4 regions of the Leptospira cinconiae genome follow, and region 3 is predicted to be linked to each of the others. Evidence: riboswitches for the same ligand, from Rfam matches in the RefSeq annotation. Region 3 holds a riboswitch; each other region holds the start of a gene.
The links. A riboswitch is a leader RNA that binds a small molecule or an ion and turns the genes downstream of it on or off. The one in region 3 is predicted to bind cobalamin.

Region 1 (3,124 bases), 580 kb from region 3:
TGATCCCTATGAAGGAAGGAAGAACAAAGGAGAAATGATTTCCTTCTTGGAATAAACGAACTGTTTTATAAAAATCACCGTTTGCATCCGGATCGGAGGAACCCCTATTAACGATGATCACTCCGGTTTTAGAGGATTGTTCTTGGCTTAGAGGTATACATTCTTCCGCACGTTTTCTCAGTAAGGATACCATTTTAGAATGGATGCCTAAACTATTCGCAATTTTAAAAATATGGCCCGGAAACTCGGATTTGATCTTATCCAGAACGATCGGAATATCGTTTTTGATATGACCGGAAGTGTATAAAAATAAGGGAAATATTATAATATTAGAATATTCTTCGCCAAGATCCCTAAGAGCGGTTTCTATATCCGGTTTTGCAAGTTCCACATAGGCATGGGAAATTTTCAGGTCCGGACGAGTGAGCGAATAGGCCTCCACTAAGGAAACGAATTCCAAATTGGAATTTTCCTCCCTGCTTCCATGACCAAGTACCAGAACCGCAATTTTAGGTTTCATTTGAATCCCAATACCTGCCTTGGTTTCAAAAATAGGAAAAATAAAGAGGATAATAGAAACCAGAAGATCAGATTTGAGAAGAAGGTCACATATTCGAATTGGATCCTTAATTCTTTTGGAGCCGTAAAATTTTCGGAAATTTTAGGTGTGCCTAGATAGAATGGAAGTCCTACAAAAAATACGAATATTGCTAGAACGAAGGTCCATTTTAATAGATTATGGATTTTTAAATAAGATAGTATGGTCTGGGATCCTAAAACTCCGATTAAACTTGAACCAACACATAGAAACCACCAAGCTTGTCTCTCCGGATAATCGTATGCACTTGAAACTCTGCCAGGTAATTCCGGAGGAAGTCCAAGAAATGGGATCCCAAAGAAGATCAGAAATCCGCCGATCGTACTTAAAATACTTGGAAGGACTGCCTTGGATAGGGAAGGGCTTTCTAAAAATCCGTTCGGAGGGAATAATGCCATCCAAACAGAGATCAAAACTCCAAAAGAAATTCCTAATAGAATAGATCCAATGAAAGTCCCAAAATTTCTTTTTTGCCAAAGCTCGTCATCAATAGTAGTTTTTTTAGCAGAATTAGATGCCTGTTTTGTATGAGAATGAGATTCTCCATGTGCGTGATAATGGACATGTGTTGAACCGGTATTCGATTTTTCTGATATAGATTTGGATTCGAACTTCTCCGCTTCTAAGATCAGAGGAAGATTCCATACACAAACCAAAATCCCTAAAATAAGACCTGATACTAGACCGGAAAATATCCCGGTCCGTAATAGGTGATAAAATCCGGATCTTAGTGGCATGGAAAGCCCGTAGAATGTCTTATATCATGGAAAGTATCGTGCAAATACACCATCGGTTCCAAGCCTACGGTATAGATCGTAGAGATAGCAAGCAACGCAACCAAAGCTAGAACGGAACCTCTAAGCCATAACTTGGCTCCCGAAAAATCCTTCGAAACGGAGATCGAGCGCATAAAAATCCCTCCTAAGAGATCTTCACCTAACAAGATATAAACGATATTCGGGCATAAAAGAGTACACCTTAGTATCGTATGAACAAAAATGTTGAGTTTAGTTACGTAACCGTCTTACATCCGAGATCGGATCACGTAGCTTCAGGATTTTTGTAAGGTCGTTTTCTGACTCGAGATCGTCCTACTCGGCACGTCTTCCCAGGTTTTACACCCAGTGACATCTTGTGCCTTTTGTCCCTCTTACAGCGGCGGGTACCGTGACGGAATTGCACCGTCTTCCCATAGATGAGGCCATCTATGTTCCTACAAAAATAGACTGAGATTCCAAGATCTATTTAGCTGAATGATTTTGTATAGTATTTTATTTTTGAACGAATAAAATTCTTTAAACCGCACCCCTCCCTTTTTGGCTCGCGAGATACACATGTTTTCTCGCTCTCATCACGTCTCCTAAAGGGCGATGCTCCATTAAAGCTTCCCAAGGATCAAAAATTGTATCTTCGATCTTTTTCTGTAAAGAAAGACCATGCTCCGATGCAAAATCCTGAGTTGGGATCGTAAGAGTTGCGAGAGTTACGTAAGGCGCTTCCGATTCAGGCCAATTCACGGAAGCGTCTTCGATCGGTGTTGTTTTTTCATCCGTAAAAAATTGGACTTGGAATGTATATACCAATTGGCCTTCGGAAAGTTTTGCTCCCATATCACCGGCCCAATCTTTAGAGGCATCTTTGCTCGGTGTCCTATCGGTAGGGGGAAGTAGCCTGACTCTACATGCATAAGGTCCGAATGCGATAGGCGCCGCACTATAAAAAGGCTCCGTTGCAAATCCGCTAAAAGGTTTATTAAAACTTTTTGATACTTTTTTGATCCTTGCGAATGCTCCGAAAAATCCGTAAGTGGAAAAAAGATATTTTAGTAAAGGACCGCCACCTTTTGCGGCTGCGGTAACCACACCCACAAACTCGTCACTTTTAGGAGAAGAGAACGCTTCCAAATTAATGAGAAGAAAATCCTGAGCGGAAGTATTACCGTTTTGTAATGCGCTCGGGCCGTTCACTCCTAAGATCTTTAACGCAAATCCCCTGATATCTCCCGTGGTATCCGGCTGTATTTTCATACTTCCGCTGGAAAGACGGATCCAAACGTCTTTTGTTCCGGGGGTTGCAAACAGACCTTGTTTTGTATAATCCGGAATATTCGATAAAACTTCGAACTTTGCCTCTAGTCCTAAGATCTGCTTTCTATGTAATGTGCGGCCTTTTCCGAATTTGGAGGAATTCACTTTTTGGATCTTTTGGAACGCTTTTACATATTCTGCAAAACGAATCTCTTCGTCCGGGGCGATATCTTCTTTCCAATCCTTGCTAATCGGTTTCATAAAGTCTCCTTAAGAATGAATCCTTAGTTTATACTTCTTTTTTCTTATTCAGTCTGGACTGAGCGGATTTTAATTCGGAATCCGTCAGTTTAATACTGAATTCCGGAAAATGTCTAAATAGAAAATATTGCAGCCAAGAATCCCAACCGGTATATCCGATGAACTTTTTGTTCGGGATCCATTTTAAGATTGCCTTTGCTACCGAATCGATCGCATGTATTCTGTTCAATGCGGAACC
Region 2 (3,124 bases), 1.1 Mb from region 3:
CTCCGCCACCATTAACGATATCCGTATCAAAAACTTCCGAAACGGTCATAGGATTTGTATCCTGATTATAAACGAAAGGTGTGATACCTGCGAATCTTTCCCAATAAATTGGATTTCCTACAAAAGTGTTCGGATCGGGGTTCGTATATTCAGGATCCCAACCGCACCAATTGATTAAATCGTTTCCGACTTCAACGATTAAAGGTTCCATAAATACGTTGTTAAAAGGGTTGGAATCGTTTTGTACCCCGATGAAAAAAGGATTTTCGTAAACTATAAAATCGATCCCGCTTACGGGAAGAACCTTAACTCCGGACCAACGAAGTATGATCGCAGATCCGCTTCCGGAATCTTCTAAACTATAAACGTCCAAGGAGCCGTTAAATTTTCCCTGACCGCGAACTCCATCCACCAAACAATCGGAATCTTTGAATCCGACCCCGTTACTTGTCGGTGCAGAAACGATTTCATCGGCTACAAAAATTCCTCTACCTGTTTCCGGATTTTTCGAATCACAGGAACTTAGGAAACCGGATCCCCCTAAACCTAAAGCAAGAAGCGACTCGGCAGCGGATGAACTCTTGGAATCCTCACAATTGACGAGCCCAATAGAGAAACAGGCCAATATTAAGGAAATTTGAAATATTTTCATAAGGATTTCTTGCTCAACCTGTTTCTCTTATTCGATCTTAATTCAATTCAAGCCTGCTCCAAGGAGCCGGATCGAAACCGCTATTTAAACCGCAACCTGCGTTAATGTCGCTTGGATCGGAATAATAATCCAAATCATCGTCTTTGGCGGATGCTAAAGTTGTTTGAGTAGATACGTCTGAAAGGTCCGGACAAACGTAAGTTTTACCGTCTTTAATCGTCCATCTATACCAACCGTAACTTCCTTGAGAGAAGGAAGAATCTGAACGGAAGCGAACATAAATGACTTTTTTATTCGTATCGATCTCTTGGATTTCTCCGTATAAATAACTGTTTCCGTAAGTTTCGTCGAACATGGTTTGTGCGACTAAAGAAAGGGAAATATTGTACGTACCAACGATTTCATTTCCCGGCGCAGTATAAGTCCCGCCCGGGTAATCGGAAGTTCCATTGTAGTAATTGTAATTGCCCGCAATCGGATTTAATCCTGCAACTGCTACTAAAGCAAGTATGTTCTGATCGTCGGATTTTTTTGAATCTCCCAAATCGAAACAATTCACAAATACGAATAGTGAAGTGATGGTTAGCAGCAAGGTCGCTAGTTTTCTGAATCTTTTCATTTTTCTCTCCTGGTTCTGCCGGATATCGCAGAAAAAGAAAATAAAAGCAAAATTACGTTAGTCGATCATTGATCTTGTTCAGATCTGAACGATTGTGTATTTGCGGTGGTTTCTTTTTCCGTTCGAGAGCCCCGACATTTTAACTTTCGGGGCCCCATCGCAGAAAGCGCGGATGCGCTCAAGAGCGAGATTTACGATACTCCCCAACCTCGAGGTTTCAGTATCGCGGGGAAGATCTGGCTTATTCCGTTTAAAACGGACATCACAGTTGCGGGTCAGCGCGGGATTTTCACCCGACTTCCTCCCTGAAAGCGTAATTCCAGGTTTTGGTTTAGCGCTTCCCCTGGCAAGGGAAAAACTATTAGGATACGAAAGGTATCTATTCCTTGCAATATCGGAATAAATCTGCGATATTCAAAGTATAGGGACGGATTGGAACGATTCGGTGCATAATTTAAGATCAATGAGACTTATAGTTCGCAAAAAATTCGGGAAAGATCTTTCATAGACCGAAAATAAAAGAAAGAGTTCTAATAAAACTTCTAGAGAGGAATCCGATGAAAATTACCCGATCCACTTTTCTAAAAGCCGGAATTTTAACCGCCGCAGCTTTATTAGGAAGTCGTAAGGGAAATTTATCCGCTCAAAATACAAACTCCGGGAAAAAGGTGATCATACTTGGTGGGGGACTTTCCGGACTTTATTCCGCGTACATTCTAGGAAAAACAGGAAGTAAGGTAACTCTGATAGAGGCTACCGACAGAGTTGGAGGAAGAGTAAGATCCATACAGGATCCTTCCGGTCATGTGGTGGAGCTAGGAGCGGAATGGGTTTCTTCGGAGGATAAAACGGTCCGCAGTTTGGTTAGAGAACTGGGATTAAAATTGCAACCTTCTCCTTTGATCCCTGATCTGTTTTTAGGGACTTACAAAAAAGCGGGCACATGGGAACTTTCTTCTAAATCCCAGGAGATCCTAAGTAAATTAATATCACAAAATTCTAAATTAGATACGGCTCAACAACAAGCCTTGGATCGGATTAGCTTTTATAATTATCTAATATATCAGGGAGTCAATCCGGAAGACTTGGCCTTGCTTGGCCATAAACTTTCTCTTCATTACGGAGATAGTATTCGCGTTCTATCCGCCGAAAAAGTTTTAAGCGATCTTGCACAATTCCCCCAAAGGAATAGTAGAATCGAAGGTGGAATGGAAAGTATCGCCAAAACCTTGGTGATGAATATAGAAAACACCGAATTCGTTTTTTCGGATCCCGTGCTGTCTGTGGACCAGGATTCTTCGGGAGTTACGGTAAGTACAACTTCCGGCAGAAAATTTAACGGTTCAGCTTGTATATGCACTTTACCTGCGAATCAAATTTCGAACGTAAAATGGAATCCGGGACTGGATAAGGAAAAACTATTGGCCGCATTGAGAGTTCGCTATTCGCAGATCTTTAAATTGTTTTTGGTATTAAAAGAATCGCCATGGGAATCTTCTCCTTTTTCAGTCCATTCGGATGCTGCCGCTCAATTTTTATATGATGCAGGTACCAAGTCGGATACCGGAGATAAGGTTTTAGGAGTTATAGCTAACGGAGATAGATTTTCCGTATTCGATTCTGCCAGCCAAGACCAAAAAGTGGAATATATTCGCCTCACTCTCGATCGTTTGGGTTTGAAGAAGGACTTGCAGATACAAAGATTCTATTTTACGGACGCTAAAAAAGATTACGTACCCAATGGGATCGCCGAATTTCCACCGGGAAGTTTTGGATCGGAGATCATTCTCAGAAAACCGTTTGATCGTATCTTCTTCGCAGGAGAACATACCGGAGAAATTACCGGAACAGTA
Region 3 (3,124 bases):
CATCCCTTACAACTGAGCCAAAACGGTATCCCTGCTCCTGATCCGGAGGCAAAAACTACGGAGCTGATCCAATCTTTGACTAGATCGGATTTCCCGAACAAAGGACCGAAAATCCAGTCGGACGGAAGTTTCCATCCATAATCTAGGGCTGTCCTGTAGGAGTTCCTACATATTTCGGCCTGTATTTTTGATTGCAAATTTTACGATTTTCTGATATAGGGAAAGCGGCTTCTCCCGCTGACCCGCCTCCACCACCCAAGCTCAGGGCGGGGCCGCTTTTTCAAAATTTACGTTCGATCAAACTTAGTGTGTTAAACTTGCGTTCCACCTCGTTTGACTTTCGTCACCGACTCAGCAAAGCTGGTTGTCTTCTCGCTCCCTACGAGTCGCTGCGAAGGGGTGGGGCCGTTTCCCAAAATTCAGTAGGAGCTCCAACAAGGCCCCGGTAAAATCCTTAAAATAAAAAAGACCGACGTAGGAGTTCCTACATCGGTCTTCTACTTAATAAAACTTTAATGTGAATTATTCAGTCTTTCCGGTAGGTTCCAATGCACCTGCAGGAGCTTTGAAGTTGATCTCATAAATATCATAATGAGAATTTCTCCAACCCTTTACGTAAGCCACGGAAACGCCTAAGAAATATCTAAGTCCGAATTTAAGAGTGTTAGTGGCAAAGGTTGCGATCTCTTCATCGGTAATTGAAAAAGGGTGCACTTTATTTCTGGTCTCGTCCAGATACAATCCTTCCCAAGTTCCAATCATAGTTCCCTTATATTCTAAACTTAGAATACGACCTGTAACGGAAAAATTCCTTTTTCCTCCGGATTTACTTTTGCTTACGATCTTGTCCGGTAAACCTTTCGGAAGTGATCTTTCTTGGAGTTGAGCTCCTATCACTTCGTAATCGGAAGACAACGCGATCGCTTCGAATCTATGGATCCTGTACTGGACTAAAATTTCCTGGTTCAGACTTTTGCTTAAGAAGTTCACCACATCCGCATTCTCGGGGCGTACGCTGAATTCGATTTTTTGTTTTGCCGGAGCATAACATTCGTCCTTCATTTCGTCGCAAGCTTCCGAATCGTTTATGGTATACACTTCTAAAAGACCTTCATAAGATTCAAAAACGATCCCTCTGCTTTCGAATTGGATCAATTTTGCAACTGTCCAACCTTCGGAATAAGTTCCTGCCGCAGATAAGGATGAGGTAGTTAAAAGAAAGATCCCTAGTAAAAGAAATCTTAAGGATGGAATTCGTTTCATTCGAGTTCGGTGCTCCCTGTTATGTAGGCAGACCCTTGGGGATTCCCTTTGGGTCGCGAATTCGTGAATCCTTTCCGATTTTTATCTTACATCAAGAAAATATTTCTTTCCGTTCTTGAAAAATCCGCATGTAAGTCCCTCCGAGATCTCAGTACTCTCCGTGTGAACCAATAAATGCACAAACAAGTTTCGCACAGAGTTCACGGAGCACACAGAGTTTTCATTTACAAAACCCGCCAGGGATGTGCAGGGCGCGAAGCGTCCTGAGCGTAAGCGAAGGACGAGGACGTATGTCCGAGCCCGGAGCAGCCCGGTCTTGCGTAAGCAAGAGGCGGCCAACCCTTTTTCAGATTGCCCCTTCGACTCTGGTTGGGAACCTGGTCTTGCAAGTAGATCTGAAAAGGGAATCCGGTGAAATTCCGGAGCTGTACCCGCAGCTGTAAACGCCTAAACGGTAAGACAAAACCACTGTCGAAAGACGGGAAGGGTCTTAAGCCGGGCGTGAGTCAGAAAACCTATCCGAGCTACTTTCAATATTTCGGCTTTCGGGAGTTAAGGCCTCAATGAACAAAAGACCCAAACAAATCGGTAAGATCCTTCATCTAGGTCTTTTTTTATTTTCCGTTCAAATATTTTCCCAAGAGAACCAGAAAACGGAAAGCTCCCCTGTAAAAGTTGTGGGAAAGACCAGTTCCAATTCTCAACCCGAAAATTTCAGAAAAAATCCGACCGGTTTTCAGACATCAATCGATTTGGACCAATACAATGCACGTTATACGAATCTTCCGGACGTTTTGGAAAGAGAGGCAGGGGTTCGGATCAGAAGATACGGAGGACTTGGGTCGTATTCCACTCTTTCTCTTCGAGGAACAAACCCGAACCAATCCAGGATCTTTATAGACGGAGTCCCTTTTAATAATGCGCAAGGTGGAGAAGTCAACCTGGCGGATCTTCCTTTCGACAATTTACAAAGTATAGAAGTTTACAGAAGTGGTGCACCTGTAGGATTTTCAGGATCGACTATCGGTGGAAGCGTAAACCTAGTCACAAGAGTAGGATCTGGTCCGCCTAAAACCCGGGTCAATATCGGTGCCGGAAGTTTTAATACGGGAAAAGGTAGCATAACGCATACGGGGACTTATGGCGGGATCGGGGCTAGTGTATTTTTACTTGGAGAAAAATCGGACCAAAACTTTTCTTATCTGAACAACCACGGCACATTGCTTGTTAATCCTTTAGACGATACGATCGATAGAAGAAGGAACGCTCAGTATGAAAGAACATCCGGAATGCTGGGACTGAGCGGAGATATCGGAGCCACCAAGATCAAATTTTGGAACGATCTAAATTATAGATTTCATGGAATTCCAGGACCAGCCAGTAACCAAACCCAAAAAGTACATCGCAGATATCTTAGAAATACTACCTCACTCGGAACGGATACGAAAGGTTTGTTTGATGGACTACTAAGGTTGGAGACTCGAGCTTTCACATCTTTTACGAACGACGACTTATTCGATCCTAAATCCGAATTTTCCAAAGGAACCCCTAACTCCACAGCCAATATGGGACAGTACGGGGCGCAAATCACTCCGACTCTCTATCTATTAGAATATTATCAAATATTGAAATTTCATGCAGGGATAGAAAAGGAAACATTCGAAAGATCCAGAAGTACACCTCAAAATATCGATCTTAAATACGAACCGGGAAAAACAAGAACCTACACGACGTTTCAGGTGGAGGATGAGTTCCGGTTTTTGGACGGAAAACTAGTTTTAACCCCGGGAGTTTCTTGGGATTCTTACCGGGATAAATTCCAGTCCGATGAACCTTGGTATAGAAAGCAGGATCCGTTCGC
Region 4 (3,124 bases), 560 kb from region 3:
TCCGGATCGAAAATTAGTCCCAAACCTGATCTTAGATGCGAATAAAATTATATTTTTAACCTCTATTTTTTCCTCCGGTTTGTTTCTTTGTCTGGGACTGGCGGCTCAATTATTATACGGCAAGTTCTTCCAATCCTAAATTAATCCGATGAAAAAAGAAGAATATCACCTTTTCCTAATTAGGCATGGAGAAACGGAATGGAACAGAGAGAGAAGGTTGCAAGGACAAATCGATACGCCGCTTTCCGAACATGGGCAAGAACAAGCGATCAATTTAGCGGATCAGTTAAAAGATACAGGAATAGAACTGATCTTTAGCAGTGATTTAAAAAGGACGAAAGAAACTGCAAAACCGATCTCTCAAAAGTTAGGAATAGAGATTATATATCATCCGGGGCTCAGAGAGATCCACTTAGGAGAAGCACAAGGGGTCTTAGAATCGGAGATTTCGAGGCTATTCGGAGAAACGTCCTATTCCGCCTGGAAAAGTTCGGATAACGTTTACGATCAGTTTAGATTCCCGGGAGGAGAAAGCAAATCCGAAGCGGAGTCTCGGGTCGTTGAAACTATATTAAATTTATTGAAAATTTATGACAAAAAGAAAGTGGCAATTTGTAGTCACGGATTCGTACTTTCGAGATTTTTTGAACGTTATTCACTTAAAATATCCCACTATTCTAAACTTGGGAATTGTGAGATCCTGGAATTATTTCTCTTTTCCGAGAATATAGAAAAAACTTATACGAAAGATCTTCCCTCGAAGATCGAGAATAATACAAATCGAGACTAGATACCTATCGATGACCTACCTTTACGCAGACTATTATAAATAATTAGAATATTCTTTTTTTACCGCTGATAAAACTTTTTTGATTGAGTAAACCGTGTCTCTTCAAAAGATCGTCTTAACTTTCAGGATGAAGTTGGGTGTAATTCCCACGCTGACCCGCAACTGTGATCGGATATTAGATCGGAAAGATATTCTCTTTCTATTTTATTCCGCAAGCCAGATCTCCCTGCAGACTAAAACCTCGAGGTTAGGTATGTTAGCATTCTCGCCAAGCACGTCCGTGCATCCGCGAAGGGCCCCGGAAGTTAAAAATCGGGGCTCTCGGAACCAAGATAAATTCATCATTTAATATATTTGCCCAATTTACATATTCGTATTTTGACGTAAATTAGTCTAACATTCGTTAGTTTATCTTTGTTTCGAAAGTTTTCCAAAAAACGGACGAAACCATGAAACAAAATATCTTCCGGATTGCCGGCTTAGGCATATCCTTATCGTACTTTGTATGTGCGAGCTTATCCCCTATCCTTTCCCAGGATCGGGAAACAAAACCGACTAACGGAAAAGAAAAGACGGATACCGAAAAATCGGAGTTCAAAAAAAAGATCTCGGAATATAAGCCGGATACGATCGTAATCCGGGATAGAAGGTCCAATCTAATCGGGATCGCGTCTTCGGCAAGCGAAGGTGTGGTAGGTTCCGATCAGATCAAGACTAGACCTATTATGAGGCAGGGAGAAGTCGCGGAATTAATTCCGGGTGCGATCGTAACCCAACATAGCGGAGGGGGTAAAGCGAACCAGTTCTTTCTAAGAGGTTTCAACTTGGATCACGGTACGGATCTTTCTTCCAATGTGGACGGAATGCCGGTAAATAACGTTAGTCACGCTCACGGTCAAGGTTATACGGATCTGAATTTTCTTATACCTGAACTTGTGGAACAAATACAATATAAGAAGGGGGTTTATTATGCCGACCAAGGGGACTTCGCATCGGCAGGTGCATTCAATATTTCTTATTTTAAGAGTCTTGTAAAAGGGATTGCGAATGTGGAAGGTGGAACCCTCGGTTATGCAAGGACTTTGATCGCAAAATCCCATAAGTTAGGCCCGGGAGATCTTTTGTATGCGTTCGAAGCCTCCCATAATGACGGTCCTTGGGTAATTTCGGATAACTTCAGAAGAGTGAATGGTGTCACTAGTTATTCCGTTGGAAATAAACAAAAAGGATTTAGCATCGGTCTCATGGGTTATAAAGGTAGCTGGCATTCTACAGGGCAGGCTCCTAAAAGGGCGCTTAGACTAGGCGACTCATGGTTGGAGCCGGATTCGGGTTTAAGTAGATTCGAAAGTGTGGACCATAACGACGGCGGATGGTCAAACAGAGCCAGTATCAACTTTGAAGCTCATCGTTCCGAAAAGGGATACGAGGCAAAAACCCAATTTTACGGTATATATTACGATTTACGATTATTCTCCAACTTCACATATTACTTGGACGATCCCGAAAGAGGAGACCAACACGAACAAGCGGATCGAAGAACGATTGCAGGAAGTAAATCCAGTTATAAGGATATCAGCGAATTCTGGGGGATCCGAATGGAGAACACCATCGGACTTCAGATCAGAAGAGATTATATCCAAAATGGACTCTTCCATACCGAAAAAAGAGCCAGATTAGAAACGGTAAGAGAAGATGGGATCACACAACTCAGCTCCGGATTATATTATGAAAACAAGATACAATGGGCGAATAAATTCAGAACGGTATTCGGGATAAGAGGAGACTATTATACATTTAACGTCGATGATTGGGGAACGAAAGAAAGAGCCGATAGGAACGCAAGAATCTATAGCCCGAAAGGAAGTATCATTATAGGACCTTGGTGTAAAATTGAACTTTATATAAACGGTGGATACGGATTCCATAGTAACGACGCAAGAGGTGTGGTCCAAAAAACGGATCCGGCAAATCCTTTGGTCCAAACAAGGGGTGGAGAAGTTGGAATTCGGACCGAACCGGTCCACGGTTGGCAATCCACTTTCTCCGTTTGGCAATTGGATATGAATTCAGAACTCTTGTTCACCGGCGATAACGGCACCACGGAAGCAAGCAGACCAAGCACACGAAAAGGGATCGAATGGGCCAATTATTATTCTTATAATTCTTGGCTCATGATAGATGCGGATTTTGCGACTTCCAAATCAAGGTTCAGAGATGATGATCCTTCAGGGAATTATATCCCAGGTTCCATCCGCCATACATTGGCTTCCGGGATCACATTAAAAAATCCTGATGGATTTTTCGGGTCTTTAAGGGTGAGATATTTCGGGA

Region 1: linked by a shared signal. The riboswitch ahead of AB3N61_RS07005 (CbtB domain-containing protein) and the one ahead of AB3N61_RS04525 (TonB-dependent receptor) in region 3 are both predicted to bind cobalamin.
Region 2: linked by a shared signal. The riboswitch ahead of AB3N61_RS16420 (LIC13354 family exoprotein) and the one ahead of AB3N61_RS04525 (TonB-dependent receptor) in region 3 are both predicted to bind cobalamin.
Region 4: linked by a shared signal. The riboswitch ahead of AB3N61_RS06905 (TonB-dependent receptor) and the one ahead of AB3N61_RS04525 (TonB-dependent receptor) in region 3 are both predicted to bind cobalamin.

The regions. Positions count from the first base shown of each region.
Region 1 covers NZ_CP162137.1:1,545,814-1,548,937, forward strand. The annotation lists gene AB3N61_RS06995 (CbiX/SirB N-terminal domain-containing protein) at 1-520, opposite strand, end outside; gene AB3N61_RS07000 (CbtA family protein) at 517-1,335, opposite strand; gene AB3N61_RS07005 (CbtB domain-containing protein) at 1,326-1,508, opposite strand; cobalamin riboswitch at 1,646-1,830, opposite strand; gene AB3N61_RS07010 (catalase) at 1,894-2,886, opposite strand; gene AB3N61_RS07015 (SDR family NAD(P)-dependent oxidoreductase) at 2,915-3,124, opposite strand, start outside.
Region 2 covers NZ_CP162137.1:3,564,396-3,567,519, reverse strand. The annotation lists gene AB3N61_RS16425 (LIC_13355 family lipoprotein) at 1-652, opposite strand, end outside; gene AB3N61_RS16420 (LIC13354 family exoprotein) at 690-1,271, opposite strand; adenosylcobalamin (AdoCbl) riboswitch at 1,464-1,590, opposite strand; gene AB3N61_RS16415 (flavin monoamine oxidase family protein) at 1,829-3,124, shown strand, end outside.
Region 3 covers NZ_CP162137.1:968,163-971,286, forward strand. The annotation lists gene AB3N61_RS04515 (CapA family protein) at 1-141, shown strand, start outside; gene lsa26 (surface adhesion protein Lsa26) at 523-1,263, opposite strand; cobalamin riboswitch at 1,613-1,801, shown strand; gene AB3N61_RS04525 (TonB-dependent receptor) at 1,827-3,124, shown strand, end outside.
Region 4 covers NZ_CP162137.1:1,526,501-1,529,624, reverse strand. The annotation lists gene cbiB (adenosylcobinamide-phosphate synthase CbiB) at 1-139, shown strand, start outside; gene AB3N61_RS06910 (histidine phosphatase family protein) at 149-790, shown strand; cobalamin riboswitch at 880-1,034, shown strand; gene AB3N61_RS06905 (TonB-dependent receptor) at 1,240-3,124, shown strand, end outside.